DNA from 2 places in the Desemzia sp. FAM 23990 genome. Region 1 is predicted to be linked to the other one. Evidence: riboswitches for the same ligand, from Rfam matches in the RefSeq annotation. Region 1 holds a riboswitch; the other holds the start of a gene.
The links. Region 1 has a riboswitch for magnesium ahead of ACEN4I_RS03795 (cation transporting ATPase C-terminal domain-containing protein). Riboswitches for the same ligand answer to the same signal wherever they lie in the genome.
Positions count from the first base shown of each region.

Region 1 (9,300 bases):
AAAATAAACAGGCTGAAAATTTAAAAATTGAAATGATGCCGGAATTCAGAGAAGTCTTTTTTGGTTTCTTTGAAGGTGAAAATGTAGACGTCGCTTGGGAAACGATCAACCAAGAACTGAATTATCCTTCCATTCCTGAAATGTTTGCACAGGCAAGCATTCCCGAACGAATGAATGCGACTAAAAAAGCTGATCCGTATCACGATGCAGAAGATTTTTTAACCTTCTGGACCAGAATTGAAGAAGGGTTGATGAAACTGATCAGTAAACATCGTGATACTGGAGACAAAGTATTGGTAGTGGCTCATGGAAATACCATCCGCTACTTACTGAATAATTTAGTAGCAGAGCTAGAAAATCCGCAACCTCTTTTAAACGCAAGTGTCTCTATTGCTTCTTATCAAAATGGTGCTTACCATTTGGAAAAATACAATGAAGTCAGACACTTTAAAGATTTGAAAGAATAAGCTGAGCAAATCAGTTATACACATTCAGTTGAGTACAACTGGATGAACAACAAATATGGAGGTACAGCATTGACTACACCTAAAGGACTTGTATTTTTTGATTTAGATGGAACGTTATTGAATGCTAAATCAGAGTTGGATCAAGAAATCAGTGAAGCATTAGAAAGTATGAAGCGAAAAAATATTATTCCATTTGTAGCGACTGGCCGCAGTCCGATTGAGATTGAACATGTATTGGAAAATAGCCCGATAGATTCTTTTATTACACTGAATGGCCAATATATTGTTTATGAAGGAAAGGAAATATACCGAAGTGCTATTCCGAAAAAATTGATGAATGAATTGAAATCTGCTACCGATAAGTATGACTTTCCTTTATCTATGTACACACATGATAAAATCCGCACGACGAAGGATACTCAAACAATGATCACCGCTTATAAAAATATCCATACGAAACCACCTGAAGTGGATGCTGCTTTTCATTTGAAGGAAGAAGTATTGATGGCGCTGATTATTAATGATGATCCTAGTTACGATGAGGATTTTCGTTCTAAATTTCCTCAATTGTCTTTTTACCGCAATACACCGTATAGCGTAGACACTATTATTAAAAACAATTCCAAAGCAACTGGGATCAAAGAATTAGAAAAATTACTAGGCCTTGAAAATGTTCCAACGTATGCTTTTGGAGATGGTCCAAACGATAGAGAAATGATTGCCTATGCTGATTATGGTATCGCCATGCAAAATGGAGTGGATGAAGTAAAAGAAGTAGCTGATTACGTTACCTCATTTAGCAATGTAGAAGGCGGCATTATAGAAGGTTTGAAAAAATACAATTTAATTTAGCAGTTGTATTTATTTCGATAAGCAAATCCCATTCGCACTTTTGTGAATGGGATTTGTTGCATGGTGGGGGATAGTCCACTATTTTGCCTTATGGTGATTCAAACTGCAATGATCATCATTCAGTGTCTCTGGATGATGATCAAACTAAGCTTATCATCATAGCAATTTACTCCATCAGCTTTTATACACAAAATGGCTGAAACATTTAGTCCTCTGTTCATAAATAACCCTTTAAAGGAGCGTTTAGAATAGGGGAGAACCACTTGACCACAACAGCTTTTGTTTAGAAAACAAAAAAAGCAGTAAATACTGACAAATCAGTATTTGCTGCTTTTTTATTGTATGGAGACGAGGGGAGTCGAACCCCTGTCCAAACATAACGACACCTAGACGTCTACGTTTATAGTTATACTACTTAAAAGTTCGCTTAGTATTAGCCGCACAACAGGCATCGTACTTTGCTAGTCTGATAATCTCTTCTAAATCTTGCAGACGGAAAGATTTAGTGTATCCCACTGATTATAGGACCCTTACTCGAGTACATGGGCGATACCGAGAGGATCTACACTAAGCTGTTATTACGCAGCTAAAGCGTAAGAGTTATTATTGTTTTTAGCAGTTATATTTAACTGTAACGTTTTTACGTAGCCGTAACCTACGAAACGCGATCCAAGCTCGACCTATGCCTGTCGAATCCGTAACGCCCCCGAAATAAAAGGGAGTACAGACTTAGTACCTAAAGTACTATAATAGTCATCTATCTAACTCTGCAACTATCATACCACATCTACTAATCAAAAGAAAGTATGTTCGCTCCGGAAATAAAAAAAAGAAAGCTTAAGCTGCCTTTTAAGCAGACTATAAAACTTTCTTTTCTGTCATGCAAGTCCATTATAACCATTGCTTGTTGATTTTGATATAAATGTCTTTAACGTTTTGAGTTGTAACGATATAAGCTGTAACAATTAAAATCATCCATTTCCAGTAAATTACTGGCAAAGCCACAAAGTCAAAAAACGTACCTAGCGGGCTACCAGGAATCCAGATAGCTGCTGCAATAACAGCTAGTGTTGAAGGAATCACACTCATACTAGCTCTGCTTTGAATAAATGGAATTTTTTCGTTTGAATAATATGCACAACGACTGTCTGAGTAATCAATCCGATAACAAACCATCCTGAATGGAATAAAGGTGCATCTTGCACAGAGTTTACTTGGAAAACAAACCACATCAACAAGAAAGTCAAAATATCAAAAATGGAACTGATTGGTCCAATGCTGAAAGTAAATTTCAGCAAATCAGCAGTTTTCCAAGTAGCTGGTTCCATGAGATTTTCAGAATCCATTTTGTCCCAAGGAATGGCTAATTGTGCAACGTCATAAATCAGATTTTGAACGAGCAATTGGATAGAGAGCCCTTCTATTTGAGTGTGTAATTGTGCCAAAAAAGTTTTTTCTGTCAGATAACCGATTTCTTTTAGTTGGTTATTTTTTGATTTTTTTTCGGTATAAATAGAATTTTTTTGTTTACTATTATGTTTTCCTCCTTGACTTAAAGGAAAATAAGCGTGCTACATCATCAGCCGAATAAAATGGGTTATGGTAGCATGACTTATTTCTCTTTTAGTTTTCCAATCACTAGCAGAGCTTTGTTCCATACTCTTTCACCTCATTTTTATCGTTTATTTTGAAACGAATCTGTAGGACTTCTATATGATGGTTTACCTTCGTAGTACAGAATGCAAAACAACAAAAAAGCATACACCCCATCTGACGACAGAGTATATGCTTGAATATCCAATCCAAATAAAGGGTAAACATTCCATATCTAGATAATATTTTTTTGCATGTTAAAAAAACATTATGCCTTCTCCATCGTTGAGTTTTAGCACTATATGGCGTAGATTGTTCAACAGCTACGTTAAGAATGACCTTGCGTCGATCATTCCTGTTGACCCATTGGTGTCTCTCGACGTTTTTGTGCAGCAGCGTTTTTCCATATAGGAGCCTCGTCTAACAGAAGCTTTATTCATTTCGTTTGCCATGCTAGTTCAAAAAAATTTATAAGTCAAGTTTGATGGAAGAAAAATAATCATTTAAAAAAGCCTAATCAGTCAATCTTTAAGTAATACTTACGGATTCACAGTCAATGTAAAAAGTTTCATTTGCCGATATACTAGTATCATATTTATTAAATTGGTATCATATAACGATACTTGTGTTGCTTTAATATCATTAAGAATAAGAAAGGAGAAAAGACGGTTTAGTTAGAAAAAATGAAAGCGGTATCTGTTGTGACATATGAAGAATGGGAGTGAATAAAATGGAAAAAGTAATTGATGTACATCCAGATAATCTGGCTACTAGAAAGCCTGCTAAATATCGGACAGCTAAAGTTTGGCAAATTGGAGCTTTTGCACTAAATAATACAGCAACAAACGCATTTATGTTTTTAATGACTTTTGTATCCTATTATGCAACAGGAGTTGTTGGATTAGGAACTGTCTTAGTTTCAACGCTCATTACAGCTAGTCGTCTCTGGGATGGTGTTACTGATCCAATTATCGGTCTTTGGATTGATAAAACTGATGGTAAGTTAGGGAAATTCAGACCGTTTATGATTTCTGGTTATGTTGTTATGACCATTACCACGTTATTATTGTTTTTTACCAATCATTTAATTCCAGAAAACTTACGTTTGGCTTAATTTATAGTGTTGTATTTGATTTATATTGTTGGGTACACTTTCCAGACAGCTTGTACAAAATCTGGCCAGTCGGTATTAACCAATGATCCAAATCAACGGCCATTATTCTCTACATTTGATTTGTCTTATACGTCTTTATTCTTTGCTGGTGCTGCTGTTTATGTATCAAATTATCTAGAACCAAAACATGGTGGTTTTAATGAAGCTTTCTTTGCTGAATTTGTTATCACAGTAGTGTTAATGGTAGGAGTGTTAACTTTACTGGCAGTTGCTGGTATTTGGAAGCATGATAGAACAGAAAATTTTGGTACAGGTGGAAAACAAGAAAAAATTGGTTTAAAAGACATGTTTGGGATTTTAAAAGGGAACCGACCTTTACAAATGTTGATTGTTGCTGCGGCAACTGATAAGTTAGCCTTAACAGTTGCAAATAATGCTATTGTAATGGTCTTGTTATTTGGTGTCGTAATCGGGGATTATGGATTGTATGGTCAAGTATCAGCTTACACAATGATTCCTTCTTTGATTATTATCCAAATCGGTACAAGATATGCTCGTAAATTAGGTTCTAAGCAGGCTTTAGTAACTGCAACATGGGCATGTATCATTATTTACTCTGCGCTATTTGCTCTATTGTTACTAGGAGATCCTTCTCAAATCAGCTTTGATAACATGGGATTCATGACAATCGCTTTCTTAGTATTGTTTATTCTAGGTAATGGTGTGAAAACAGTATCAGGTGGGATTGTTATTCCAATGATTCCAGATATTACAGATTATGAAACCTATAAAACAAGCCGTTATGCACCTGGTGTAATGGGAACGATCTTCTCATTTGTGGATAAAATGATTTCTTCTTTTGGACAAACCATTATTGGTATTACTTTAGCCTGGGTCGGCTTTACTGAAGTATTCCCCACAACGGAAACTCCCTATACAGAAAATATTTTCTGGGTAACGATGTTGTTGTTCATTGGTTTATTGATTCTTGCTTGGATTGCTTCATTAATCGCTATGAGATTTTATGAATTAGATAGCAAACGAATGGCTGAAATTCAAGAAGTATTAGAAGAAAGAAGAATTGCTGGCAAATAAAGAAACAGAATAAAGCTTTTAATAAAGGATGGTAAGTACCAATGTGAAAATGGAACTTATCGTCTTTTTTGTTACAATGAATTCAAATAAGTTTCTGAGTCAATTTTGACAGCTTATTGTTTGTTATAAAGAAGGACAGATTGAATAGGAAATTAGAGGATGATCTAAATGATAATTCCAGAAAAAATAAATGCTTTGGTACATGTAAAAGGCCAATACTATAGTCTTAACTATCATTCCCATCAGCAATATGAACTGTATTTTTTCCATCAGGGAAAATGCAGATACCTGATCAATAATCAAATTTATGATTTGCAACGAGGAGATATCATTGCTTTAGATGGCACGGAACTTCATAAACCACATGTGCTTGAAGAGAGCGAATTATATGAACGCAGTATGATTCACTTTTCTGCCGCTTGGATAGAGAGTAGTCTGAAAGAATTAAATGCTCTTTATTTATTAGACGTGTTCAGAGATTTTCCACACCAAATTTTTCGCATTGAAGATCAAGAGTGCTACAATAACATCATCGAATTGGGTAAAAAATTAGCTGATTTATCTAAAGAAGAATTTACAGTTACGCAGGAAGCAGAGATAAAACTCGTCTTAAGCATGTTTTTGTTGAAAGTCTATCAAGCAAAGCGCAAACCAATCGTGTGGATGAAAGAAATAAAAAGCGAAAAAGATAAGTATGCTGAAAAAATCGCGACTTATTTGCAACAGCATTTTACTGAAAAAATCACTATTGAGAAACTGTCAAAAAAATTAAATATCAGCAAATCATATATTTCCCACGTCTTCAAATAATCTACTGGTTATTCTGTGATGGAATTTTTAATGGATTACCGTTTAGTTCAAGCCAAATTTCAAATAGAAGTTTCCGGAGCTAAAAAGACTTTAAAAGAAATAGCTTACGATTGCGGATTTGAAAGTGATGCGCACTTTAATCGTTTCTTTAAGAAAAAGATAGGTATGACACCCAATAGATATCGAAAAGAAGTTGAAGCTAATATGACCGCTGGTTCAAATCACGATTAAAAAAGAAAAGGAATTTTTATTTATGTTATATCCAATTGCTACTGAAAGTCGTACATTGACTGATTTAAATGATGTCTGGAAATTTTATCTAGATGATGAAACAAAAGAAATAGACGTAACGAAGCCATTAGTGACCGATGCTGTAATGGCAGTACCGGGCTCATTTAATGACCAAGGAGTTCTTTCAGAGATTCGCAGACATGTTGGAACAGTTTGGTACGAAAAAGAGTTTACGATTGCAAAGCCTTTACTGTCTGAAAGAATTGTCTTGCGTTTTGGGTCAGCAACTCATAAAGCGGCCGTTTATGTAAACGGCCAAAAAGTGGTAGAGCATACTGGAGGATTTACACCTTTTGAAGCCACTATCAATGACGCACTAGTAAATGGAAAAAACAGGGTAACCGTATCTGTCAACAACATTTTAGATTACACGACACTGCCTGTTGGAAATTACAGCGAAACCACTGACGAAAACGGAAATGTGATTCGCAAATCAAGTGAGAATTTTGATTTCTTCAACTATGCCGGTCTACATCGTCCAGTAAAAGTCTATACGACTCCACATAATTATATAGATGATATCATCATTTCTCATCAAGTAGATGGGAATGCTGCAAAAGTCTTTACTGTAGTGCGAACTGCTGGTCAATTTGATTAGGTAAAAGTTACTCTTATAGATGAGGAAGGAGAAGTCGTTGCCAGCAGCAAGGGTGTAGAGTCGGAATTGACAGTCGAAGATGCTCATTTATGGGAACCAATGAATGCATACCATTACATTGCTCGAGTGGAAGGATTTATTGCTGGAGAATTGATAGATGTCTATGAAGAGCCTTTTGGTATCTGGACTGTTGAAGTTGGGGACGATCAATTCTTGATCAATGGAAAACCGTTTTATTTCAAAGGTTTTGGAAAACATGAAGACACTTATCTCAATGGACGCGGCTTGAATGAGACGGCTAATGTACTGGATTTGAATTTGACGAAATGGATCGGAGCCAACTCATTCCGTACATCTCACTACCCTTATTCAGAAGAGATGATGCGTTTAGCAGATAAAGAAGGAATTGTAATTATTGATGAAACTACAGCTGTCGGGTTATTTTCAGCATTTGATTTTATGTTGTCTGGTGAAGGAAAAACTGCTAATACATGGGATACGATGGATACAACTCAAGCTCACGAACAAGTTATTCGTGAACTAATCGACCGCGATAAAAACTTAGCTTGTGTTGTTTTATGGTCCATTGCCAATGAACCTGCTCTTCATGAAGAAGGAGCTCGCGAATATTTTGAACCGCTAATCAATTTGACGAAAGAATTAGATCCTCAAAGTCGTCCGATAACGATTGTCAATATCATGATGTCGACTCCAGATAAAGATTTGGTAGCCGATTTATTGGATGTCATTGCATTGAATCGTTACTACGGTTGGTATGTACAAACTGGAGATTTAAAAGCCGGTGAAAAAGCTTTGCGTGCTGAATTAGACTTGTGGAAGGATATGTATCCTGGAAAACCTGTGATGTTCACTGAATATGGGGCAGATACTGTTCCTGGTTACCATGCTATTGATGACATTCCATTTACAGAAGAATATCAAGTACGTTATTACGATACGTACCACAAAGTTTTCAATGAGTATGAACAGGTGATTGGAGAACAATTGTGGAATTTCGCTGACTTTGAAACAAAAGTGGGCATCAACCGCGTTCAAGGGAATAAAAAAGGAATCTTCACACGCGCAAGAGAACCCAAAATGATTGCACATGTTTTAAAACAACGCTGGACAGCTATTCCAGATTTTAATTACAAAAATAAGAAACACCTATAAAGTACTCAGCACAGAAACTTACCTGTTTTCTGTGCTTTTTTTGTAGAGTAAACGGTGCACTTGTGTAAAAGTGACTTTGTAACTCTTTAATAGTTAAAACCATCAATTAGGGAATATAGTCTAATTATTGGCGGTTCTATTCTGTTTATCTGTGATGTATGGATGAAATAATGCAAAAAAATCAAAAAAATACGCTTTCACAAAACAAATATGTTGATTTTTTCACAAAAATTTTGTATGCTATCTATGAAGTTATTAAGAGAGCAGGTATGGATACATAAAGCTGTTTTGACAACTTTGAAAACGGATAGCAAAATATGGAGGTAAGAAGTATTATGAGTAAATCAATTAAAAAAAGAAACTTGTTTTTTGGAGTTTGTGCATCAGTGATCCTATTGGCAGCTGGATGTGGAAGTGATGATACTGCTACAGAAAGTGAATCAACAGCTTCTTCCGCTGCAGAAAGCACAGAAGTAGTAACAAGCGCATCTATCAGCAACGATCCTGCAGATGTATTAGCTGGACTTAGCGAAAACGGTACATGGATTTATGCGATTACAGAAGATGTTACTGTAGATGAAGATATTATGGTAGCTGGAACTTTCCATGATGGCGGGGAAGACAGTGGAGATGTATACCGTAAATTAGCTTTATATGCACAAGATGACGACCGCAATGTTACAGATGAATTTACTTTAACTGCTCCATCAATGACTGTTGAATCTCCAAACTTCAGAATCCAAAATGGTACATTTGCTGGAGATGTGATCGTTAAAGAAGAAGGGTTCGAACTTGCTGGATCAACTGTTGAAGGAAACGTGACATTTGATTCTCAAGAATTAATGGACTCTGCTAAATTAGATGAAGGTACAGTAACTGGAGAAATCACAGTAGCTGAATAACACCTCACAAAACATGAAAAAATTGGAACTCTCTTGTCTTTGCTCCTAGAAGACAAGAGAGTTCTTTTTTGACGTTCCAAAACAATCTGTTTGTTGTATACAATTAGTAGTGCCAAGCTATTGCTTTTGGTAAAATAAACTTAACAAAGTGCAAGACAACAGAGGGTGGGGATCTTATGACTTCAAAAGAAGTATTATTGTTATTAACAGATCAATGGGCAGACTGGGAGGCTGCTTATGCCATAGCAGAAGTAAATTCTGCAGCAAATTATTCGGTGAAGACTATTTCTTTTGATAAAGAATCCAAAACGTCTATTGGCGGGTTACGTACCGAGATTGATTATGATATTAAGGAGTATACGAATTTCAGTCGTTTGGCGTTAGTGATCCTGCCTGGTGGGTTTT
Region 1 covers NZ_JBGQQW010000006.1:75,254-84,553, reverse strand. Annotated here, with positions in the region: gene ACEN4I_RS03815 (histidine phosphatase family protein) at 1-467, shown strand, start outside; gene ACEN4I_RS03810 (Cof-type HAD-IIB family hydrolase) at 537-1,319, shown strand; RNA gene ssrA (transfer-messenger RNA) at 1,660-2,027, opposite strand; gene ACEN4I_RS03800 (hypothetical protein) at 2,211-2,408, opposite strand; gene ACEN4I_RS03795 (cation transporting ATPase C-terminal domain-containing protein) at 2,405-2,764, opposite strand; M-box (ykoK) riboswitch at 3,182-3,347, opposite strand; partial or broken gene ACEN4I_RS03790 (MFS transporter) at 3,628-5,121, shown strand; gene ACEN4I_RS03785 (AraC family ligand binding domain-containing protein) at 5,290-5,931, shown strand; gene ACEN4I_RS03780 (helix-turn-helix domain-containing protein) at 5,947-6,162, shown strand; partial or broken gene uidA (beta-glucuronidase) at 6,185-7,993, shown strand; gene ACEN4I_RS03770 (polymer-forming cytoskeletal protein) at 8,329-8,895, shown strand; gene ACEN4I_RS03765 (type 1 glutamine amidotransferase family protein) at 9,072-9,300, shown strand, end outside.

Region 2 (9,300 bases), on a different contig from region 1:
AGAATCGTTCCAAACCCTGTGGTGATCGGGTTATCTAAAAAGGGAACGGTTTCAATTAATCGCTGATTGGTAAATACATTTCCTAGAGCAATCAATATCCCAGCTATCGGCAAAATCAATACAGGAATAAACATAGCTTTGGAAAACCGTTGTAATCCATCCATCAGTTTTTCTTTCATAACTTTTTTCCTCCTACCTCTTTTCTTCTAAACCTAGTTTATTATGAAACCCTTTTCTTTACCAGTGTTCCGGCATGTAAAAAAACGTGTTTCCTGAATTGGAAACACGTTTCGCTGTTAGTCTTCTTTTGACTTATTTTCTTGGTCCAAATACACTTTAAACAAATACTCGAATACCATCAGTAAACTGGGGTAAAAGGAGTTGGGCAGCATATTTCGGTCGTCCAACTCGTTTTTGTCATGAACTTTGAAATTCACATCCGATAATTCTGCTACCCGGTTATCAGCATTTTTTGTAAATGACACTCTAAAAATTTGTTGCCCTTCAGCAGATAACAATTTATCGATCACTTGCTGGGTTTCACCTGATTTGGAAATCGCTACAAAAGCACCAATGTCGTCCAAATTATTTTCAAAGACACCGATCGAGTCGCTTCCGGAAGCAAAAATCGTCTTTTTACCTAACACCAGCAGCTTTTTATACAAATATTCTCCTGCAATTGCTGAAAATCCAGTCGCATAAATAAAAATGTATTTTTGTTTCAAGTTTAAAACGTATTGAACAAAGTCTTCGATATCTTGTTGTGAATTGTATTGGAATACATCTGCCAGTTCAAATTTGAACAACTCTTCAGGGTCTTCTACTTGGCCGCTTTCCCTCTGCTTCACTTTTGGAGATAAGTGATAGTACATATCCACAAAACCCGTGTAGCCTAACTTTTTCGACAAACGGATCACAGAAGCAGGCGAAGTGAAATTGACTTTGGCGATTTCTCTTACCCCCATTGTCAAAACAGTATCCATATTCTCGATGACATACTTTAGTATTGTTAAATCCAATTCAGTGAGGTGCTTTCCTTCAACCAACTTTTTTAAGTCAATCAATGTTGTGATTCTCCTCGGTATATAGAGTTTAGTTAGTTCATTTCTTTGGTTAGAGCAATGATACGGTCCACGCTGTCATTCAAGTATTGGATCGTGTCATCCAGCGGTTTAGAAGTCGTGATATCCACACCCGCTACTTTTGCGGCTTCAACAGGTTTTAATTGGCCGCCTAGCGTTAGGAATTTTAACCAATCTGCTACTGCCGATTGCCCTTCTTCTTTGACACGCAAGAAAGCTTGAGTCGCGATCGTCAATCCCGCTGAATAAGTATAGGAATATAAACCCATATAGTAATGGATTTGGCGCATCCAAGTCAATTCTGCTCCTTCATTGATTTCCACAGCATCTCCCCAGAATTGCTCTAAAACAGCTCGCTTCAGTTCGCTTAATTTAGCAGCATCGAATCCTTGTCCGGCATCGATTAATTTGTACACTTCGCGTTGATAAGCTGCTTCCAGCAAATGTGTGATGTAATTGTGGAAATACGTTTTTGAGATCATACGCGTCAAAGCAAAACGTTCCATTCTAGGGTCTTCACTGTCTTTTTTCAACGAATCCGTCAATAACAATTCATTAAACGTAGACGGTGCTTCAATTAAATACAAGGACATACGCGCTGATAAAATTGAATTGTTCTCGCTGGATAAAATTCCTTGTCCTGCATGCCCTAATTCATGGAGCAACGTATAGACATCGGATAATTGGTCCGTCCAAGACATCAAAACGTAAGGATGTACACCGTAAACCGTGGCACAAAAGGCACCAGAACGTTTGCCTTTGTTTTGCGCAAAATCCACCCATCTTTCAGGATAAGCCCGCATAACCAGATTCGTATAATCTTGACCTAATACAGAAATAGCTTTTTGCACCAGATTTTTAGACTCTTCCACCGTAACGGTTGGCGCAAATTCATGGTCCAAGTCGATTTTAATGTCGGCATACGTCATCTTGTCTAAGCCGTTTTCTTCTTTGACATGGGTAATGTATTTTTGCATCACAGGTGCCAAGTCCTTCATGATGACATCGATTTGACGATTATACAACTCTTTATCCACATTTTGATTGTAGAGCAAGTAATCAAAAATAGACTCAAAACCACGCATCGTTGCCACAGTCTTTTCTTTTTGCAGTTGTGTATAATACGTTTCCGCCATTGTGTTTTGATACTTTCCTAAGACTGTGGAAAACTGTTCAAATGCAGCTCGGCGAATCGCTGTATTTGGGTGATACATATAATAATCTTCATACAGTACAAAGCTTAATGGATAGTCTTTTCCCTCTACAGTAAAGGTTCCAAAGTCCATATCCGAAGAGCGAATCTGTTCAAAAATAGATTGAGGAGCACTTAACGCTGGTTGCAATTGAGCCAGTGCCTTTTCTACAGTTGGAGCCAGTTGGATTTGTTTCTGATCTTTGACTTTTTCAATAAATATCGCATACTGAGGTGCTTCAGCAGCCACTTGTTCCAGTACGGCAGCGTCACTTTCCACCAATTCAGCATCAAAGAAACTCAATTGAGCACTCCATTCAGCCCCAAGGTTGCCGATCCAACGGTATAACTCCATATTTTTAGGATCCGAGATATCTGCAGAGACTGGCAGGTAAGCGTAATAATTCAACCATACTTGCGTCTGCATCAGCTCTTCATACTCTTTGATCGCTGCAATAATCGTTTCAGCAACAGTCAGCTGTCCTTCGTACTTATGCACAAATTCCTCCACAGCCGCTTTCGTTCCTTCAACAGCTGCATCAAATTCCGCACGTGTTTTAAAAATTGCTGTGATATCCCATTTCATTTGTTCTGGTACTTCTGATCTTACTTGTAAAGCTTTTTCCGTCATCCAATCTCTCCCTTTTTAAATTGTATCCCTCAATTTGTTTTCGTCGTTATTCCAGAATATTCTAACACTTATTAATAGTATAGCATTCTTTTTGTGGAAGAAAACACACTGTCTGGTTAATTTATGGGTAAATTGTGGATAGGTTGAATTTGGATTATAGGTTGTACACAAGTTATGTTCATAAAGTTTTATAGATGCCTATGGTGAATAGCTATACTCCTAGAAAGGAATAGCTTTGACAGTATATGAAGTATTAACGCTAGCGATTTTGTTCGCTGCGTTGATTGTAGAGTTACTGAAATTTAACCAAAAAAATAATCATCTTTTAACTTTGACGGGTTAAGATGATTATTTTAATCTATTTAATTCAGTCAACTTCTTTAACGGTTCTGTGCTATGGGGGACACGCACTAACGCATCTCCTTTTCATTTGTGTTGTAGCACACTTAGATATTTATCTTCAACTTTAGAATATTCATTTTAGTAGCTTTTCTGACAAGTAACACCTCTTACTATAATCTTCTACTCATCACATATGCTTGGCCAATATAGCCAAGCATTTTTTCATATCAACACCCTGGAGTCTTGTAGGCATATGTAGTAGTCTCCCATTTTAGTTGTTCTGAGACATACGATTGTGACCATAAGACTTATTCCCACATCCAATTTCTCCCTTTTTCACTTTATTCCTACTTGTACTTTTATCGTTCGTTTAAAAACTTCTAAGATTAGCTAAAAATACATCATTTTTAATTTCGATTAAAATAAATAGCTGTTTACAACAGTTGATGAAATGTGGAGAGTTATTCCGATATTTCTACATTGTCCACAGCGGTCGTTTAATATAACGTATTACTGAATTATTTTCCATAAAAGATTATCCAATAGATAGTAATCCAATTCTCCTATGATACAATAAAAAAAAAACGATTTCTTTATTGGACTAAAATAACAAAAACTATTGTCCCTAAAATAAGACTCAGAGAGGTGAAACTACATATGAAAAATAATGAAAAACAGGCAGCAGGTAGTTCGTTGATTCCAGCTATTCAATCTGGTGATTTAATGAAACTTCTAGAAACTATTTTGAATAATCCTATGGCACATGTTAACCGTATTGATTTTTTATCAAAAATTTATGGTGTTAGCGAAGATGAGATTCGCAACGGGAGTATTACTATTAGTTTAAAAGAAAAGGAAACCATGGCCAAAGTCCGCATTCACAAAAATGTCATTGGAAGCTCCAGTCTTTCATTTGTCTCGGGTCTTCCTGGTGGGTTGGCCATGGCAGGAACAATTCCCGCAGATATTTTGCAGAACATGATTTATTCTATTAGGCTTATTCAAGAGCTTGCCTACATCTATGATTATGAAAATATTATTGATCAAGATGGTGAATTGAAGATTGACGGTTTAGTTTTATTTTTAGGTACAATGTTCAGCGCACAAGGTGCTGCATCTTTATTACGCGTAGCGAGTACAAACGCAGCAAAATATGCTTCAAAAAAAATTATGACAACAGCCTTAACTAAAACACTCTGGTATCCATTTATAAAAAATATCTCAAAAGTAGTTGCCTCAAAAACACTAACTAAAAAAGGACTTGCAAGCGCGGCTTCAAAAGCTATTCCTGTTATTGGGGGTATAGCTTCTGGTGGTCTTACAGCTGTTACCATGGAGCTAGCAGCGAAGAAGTTAAATAGAGAATTAATTAAAGGTTACAGTTCAAATTATAAAGAAGGTAATTTTAATAAAGATTTAGAAATCATTGAAGCCGAATTTGAAGAAATTACATCAACAGATAATACTAAAATTGTTTAAACTCCATAAATACAGAATAATAGCTTCCTACACGCGATATTGTCCACAAATTTAGTTTCTATTCTGTGTAAAAGACTATCTATGTTAGAATACTTGTAAGATAACTAGACTTTTTAGGAGGCTGCGATTATGGTTTATGATTTTACTACTGCTGTCAACAGATCACATACAGGTTCCGCTAAATGGCAACAAATGCATGACTGGAATCCTTCATTAGATGATAACATTTATCCTTTATCTATCGCTGATGTGGATATGAAAATGGCGCCTGAAATTATTCAAGGGCTTCAAAAATTTTTAGAAACAGCTATTTTGGGTTACGACCTACCTACCAAAGAGTATTTATCGGCTGTAAAAAATTGGATGAAAATCCAGCACCATTGGGAAATTGAAGACGATTGGATTCTGACTATACCTGGTGTAGTCACCTCCTTCTATCCTACTATCCGTTCATTCACTGATCCAGGAGATGGCGTATTGCTTTTATCGCCTGTCTACTACCCTTTCTATGCAGCCATCGAAAAAACCGAACGCCATATTGTGAAAAGTGTCTTGATCCAAAAAGAGACACATTATGAAATCGACTTCGCAGATTTGGAAAAAAAAGCAAAAGACCCTGCGAATAAACTGCTCTTATTCTCCAATCCTCATAATCCAGTTGGAAGAGTGTGGTCCAAAGACGAATTGGCTAAAGTGATAGATATTTGCGTGGCTAATGACGTGATTATTTTGGCAGATGAGATTCATCATGATCTCACCATGCCCGGGCATTCTTATACACCAATGGCTATAGCGACTGAAGACGCAGCTTCTATTTGTATCACCGCTACAGCTGTCAGCAAGTCTTTTAACTTAGCGGGACAAAAAAACTCCAACATCATTATTTCCAATCCAAATTTGCGCGAACGATTTTTAGAGGATATGGAAGTCACGGGTTTGGATGGCGGAACAAATGTGCTTGGGTTAAAAGCTACCGAATTGGCTTATACCGTAGGCGTACCTTGGTTAAAGGAATTCAAAGAACTGATTTGGCACAATCATCAAGAATTGAAACGCTATTTAAACCAAGAATTGCCTGAAGTAACGGTATTTGATTTAGAAGGAACGTTTTTGCAATGGCTGGATTTCAATGCTTTTGGGCTTTCGGCTAGTGAACTCGAAGAAGTTATGCACAAGGAAGCTTTGGTATTTGGGGATGAAGGATATATCTTTGGGACTGAAGGCAATGGTTTTGAACGCTTGAACCTTGCTGTGCCTACTAAAATTTTGATGGATGCACTTGAGCGTTTAGTTCATACAATGAAGAAATACCGTTAGTCAAATAAGGATGCAAACCACATTTAGTGGTTTGTATCCTTATTTATGGTGTACGGTATTATAAATTTTGGATAGCAAGAAACAGTCATGTATCAGCAAATAAGCAAGCTTGTAAATAAGTGAACAATATTCTATAATAGGTCCGTAGATAAAAAGTAAATAACCTTGTTAGGTGAGGCTACTGTACGAGAGATAGGCTGCTGCCCAGAAACGTCGAAAGACGCCAATGGGTTAACAGGAATTTTCGAATTAAGGAAATTCTTAATGCAGCTGGGGCAATCCCTATGCTGTACAGAGCTAAAACTCAACGAAGAGGTGCAGAAAATAGACAAAATAAACCATTTTGAAACGTGCTGCTCAGGCAGTCTTTTTGCACACTCTTCGGGGGCGTGCTTTTTTTGTTTTATAAATTTTTAGCGTTCATTCTAGAGTTGGGATCTTTCGCTATTTCATGGTGAGGCACTTTTTTATCGTGAAATGGAGGCCATTGTCTATAGAACTAAACGCTTAAAGTAGTAACGTTCTCTATTTTTTTAACGAACGAATTCTTTTAAGGAGGTGGTTTATATGGATCCGAATTCGGATAGTCGAAGGAGAAAGTTTGAATTAACGATACAAAAAAAAGAATGGCATCTAGTAAACCTTCCCGAAAGGAATGATCGGAATGAAAAAAATAGACACTAGAAAAAATAATTACTATGAGGCTGTCTTTAGAGCTGCTAAAGAAAACAATCGGAAGAGATTCCGGAGGCTCTTCTTGAAACTCCATCTAAAAGACCAAGTAGAACTGTTTCACTTGCTTTATCCTGAAAAGAAAAAGAAAATAGAGTCCTTTCTAGGCCCAACAGAATTTGCAGAATTGTTCGAATGGATGGATCCAGCAGATCAAATAGAGGCTTATGAGGTATTCTCGCCACAGTATACCGCCCATTTGTTTCCGTATATGGAATTAGATAACGTTGTGGCCTTTTTATCTTATTTTGATGAAGATGAAAAAAAAGTTCTTCTTAACTTACTCGAAGATACAGAGAGGAAAAAAGTGGAAGAAATGCTCTCCTATGAACCAGAGACTGCTGGTTCAATAATGACCAAAGGGATGGTAGTGGTTACTCTTGAACATACTATACAACAAACGATTGATTTAGTTCGTACTATTGCGAAAGCTACAGAATTGGTTTACTACTTCTATGTTCTGGATGATGCTGATCATTTAGTCGGAGTCGTATCACTAAGGGATCTCATTCTTCATTCGGAAGAAACAAAGCTGGCGGATATCATGCATACCCAACTGGCTTTCGTCCGAATCGACGATGACCAAGAAGAGGTGGCTCAAATCATTCAAGATTACGATCTGCTGGCTGTCCCCGTTTTGGATCAGAAAAATAAACTGATGGGGATCGTAACTGTAGATGACATCATGGATGTTTTAGTCGAAGAAACTAAGGAAGATTTTAATGAATTTTCAGCTATTCGAAAAAATCCGAAAAAAATAGAAAAAGGAGAAGAAAGTGCCTTTGAGATGGCTCGGCTTCGAATGCCATGGATTATCATCCTAGTTTTCCTAGGAATGATCAGTGCTTCTCTCATCAGTTCTTTTGAAGAAACACTCAACCAAGTAGTCATCCTTGCTGCTTTTATTCCTATTATCATGGACTCTGCCGGAAATGTCGGTACTCAATCACTTGCCATAGCTGTACGGAATATTTCCCAAGGAGAGGAAAGAAACCGGAAACAATTTTGGAAGACGATCTGGAAAGAATTTCTAGCAGGTACAATGATTGGAGGTGTCGCTGGAACAGTATTGGGAGTGGTAGCAGGTCTCTTCTATGGGAATCTCATTTTAGCACTGATCATTGGCATCTCGCTTTTCTTCACACTTAGTCTCTCCACAGTAGTTGGCGCGACTATTCCAATTGTTATTCACAAAATGAACATCGATCCAGCAATTGCCTCTGGTCCTTTTATCACCACTATCAACGATGCTTTGGGATTGCTGATTTATTTTAGTATAGCAACTGAGCTGCTTCATATTTTATAACAGTATGACTACTCAAGTTGTTCTTTTATCCCTTACAAACAAAGCTTCTTTTCAATAACTAAATTGAAAAGAAGCTTTGTTACTGTTTCTGAGAATATTTCCTTAAATTTGTGCGCGTTTTTGCAGTTCTGTGATAATAGCTCTTCCGTGTATAGCGGTGATCCAGATAAACATCAAGGTACTCAATAAAAGCGACAATTGGGATGGGAACAGCCATGTTGTCCAATTTAAAAACAAAAATGTCGTCGGCATAAATCCGAGCAGCGTTGCAGTCAACAGATACAACACATAATCTTCCACTTTTAAGCGAACGATTCGGACCGCGAAAAACATAGCTATTGTAGCAAATGTACAGATCAGCGGAATCGCATAAGTGGTAGACCAAGCACTCCAGCCCGATATATAATCCAAATACGCACAGACCAGTGAAGCAGATATGATCAAATAAACGATTCCTTTAGCTATATTTCTTCGTTTACGGATAATGATCAAGACAACTAACCATAAATTGACGATTCCAAATAAAGACCATTGCCAAACATTCAAGGGATCAGGAAAGAAAAATCCAGCTGTATAAAACCCAAGAATAATGACTACAGACGCCAACATCATCCATTTGAAAACTTTTTTCTTATTGAAACGTAAAGGAATATCCGGATAAGGGCTGCTTGCAGCTTCTGCTGACTCTACCGGATCTAATTGTTGGTGACAAAGCGGACATTCCGACCAGTCACCTTTAATATTTACCTGACAATGCGAACATCGTTTCACTCTTCATCACCTCTTAATTCTGAAGCTGTCACTTTATTTGCAGCAATCGTTACATCTACCCCAGATTTAGTCAGTTTCCGAACAAAGTTTTCTTGGATCTCTGTCTCTAAATAAGGCGACGTAAAAGAAATCGTCAAAGTTCCACCATGACTGATAACAGAAAATTGGGGTCTGACAGCAGACGTGTGGAAATAAAGCGCATGAACATAGGGATTCATCGATTGCGGCAATGACACTCGTCCGAGATTCGACATAGCCACTGTTAAATTTCGGTTGTTAAAGAAATTGATGATTTTTAACACACCATCTTTTAACGGACGCGGAATAACTCGGTTAAATGGATTGTATTCAAATGCGATCAATCGGCTTAACCGTTTTTCCAAATTTTCTTTGCTCAGCTGGTGCTGCATTTGTTTCGTCAAAGTATCACAGATTTTATTGATATCCA
Region 2 covers NZ_JBGQQW010000036.1:2,928-12,227, forward strand. Annotated here, with positions in the region: gene ACEN4I_RS12480 (PTS transporter subunit EIIC) at 1-179, opposite strand, end outside; gene ACEN4I_RS12485 (MurR/RpiR family transcriptional regulator) at 297-1,064, opposite strand; gene pepF (oligoendopeptidase F) at 1,097-2,905, opposite strand; gene ACEN4I_RS12495 (bacteriochlorophyll 4-vinyl reductase) at 3,905-4,726, shown strand; gene ACEN4I_RS12500 (MalY/PatB family protein) at 4,856-6,043, shown strand; M-box (ykoK) riboswitch at 6,201-6,365, shown strand; gene mgtE (magnesium transporter) at 6,708-8,081, shown strand; gene ACEN4I_RS12510 (DUF6320 domain-containing protein) at 8,184-8,852, opposite strand; gene ACEN4I_RS12515 (alcohol acetyltransferase) at 8,849-9,300, opposite strand, start outside.
Region 2: another riboswitch for magnesium. It lies ahead of mgtE (magnesium transporter); the one in region 1 lies ahead of ACEN4I_RS03795 (cation transporting ATPase C-terminal domain-containing protein).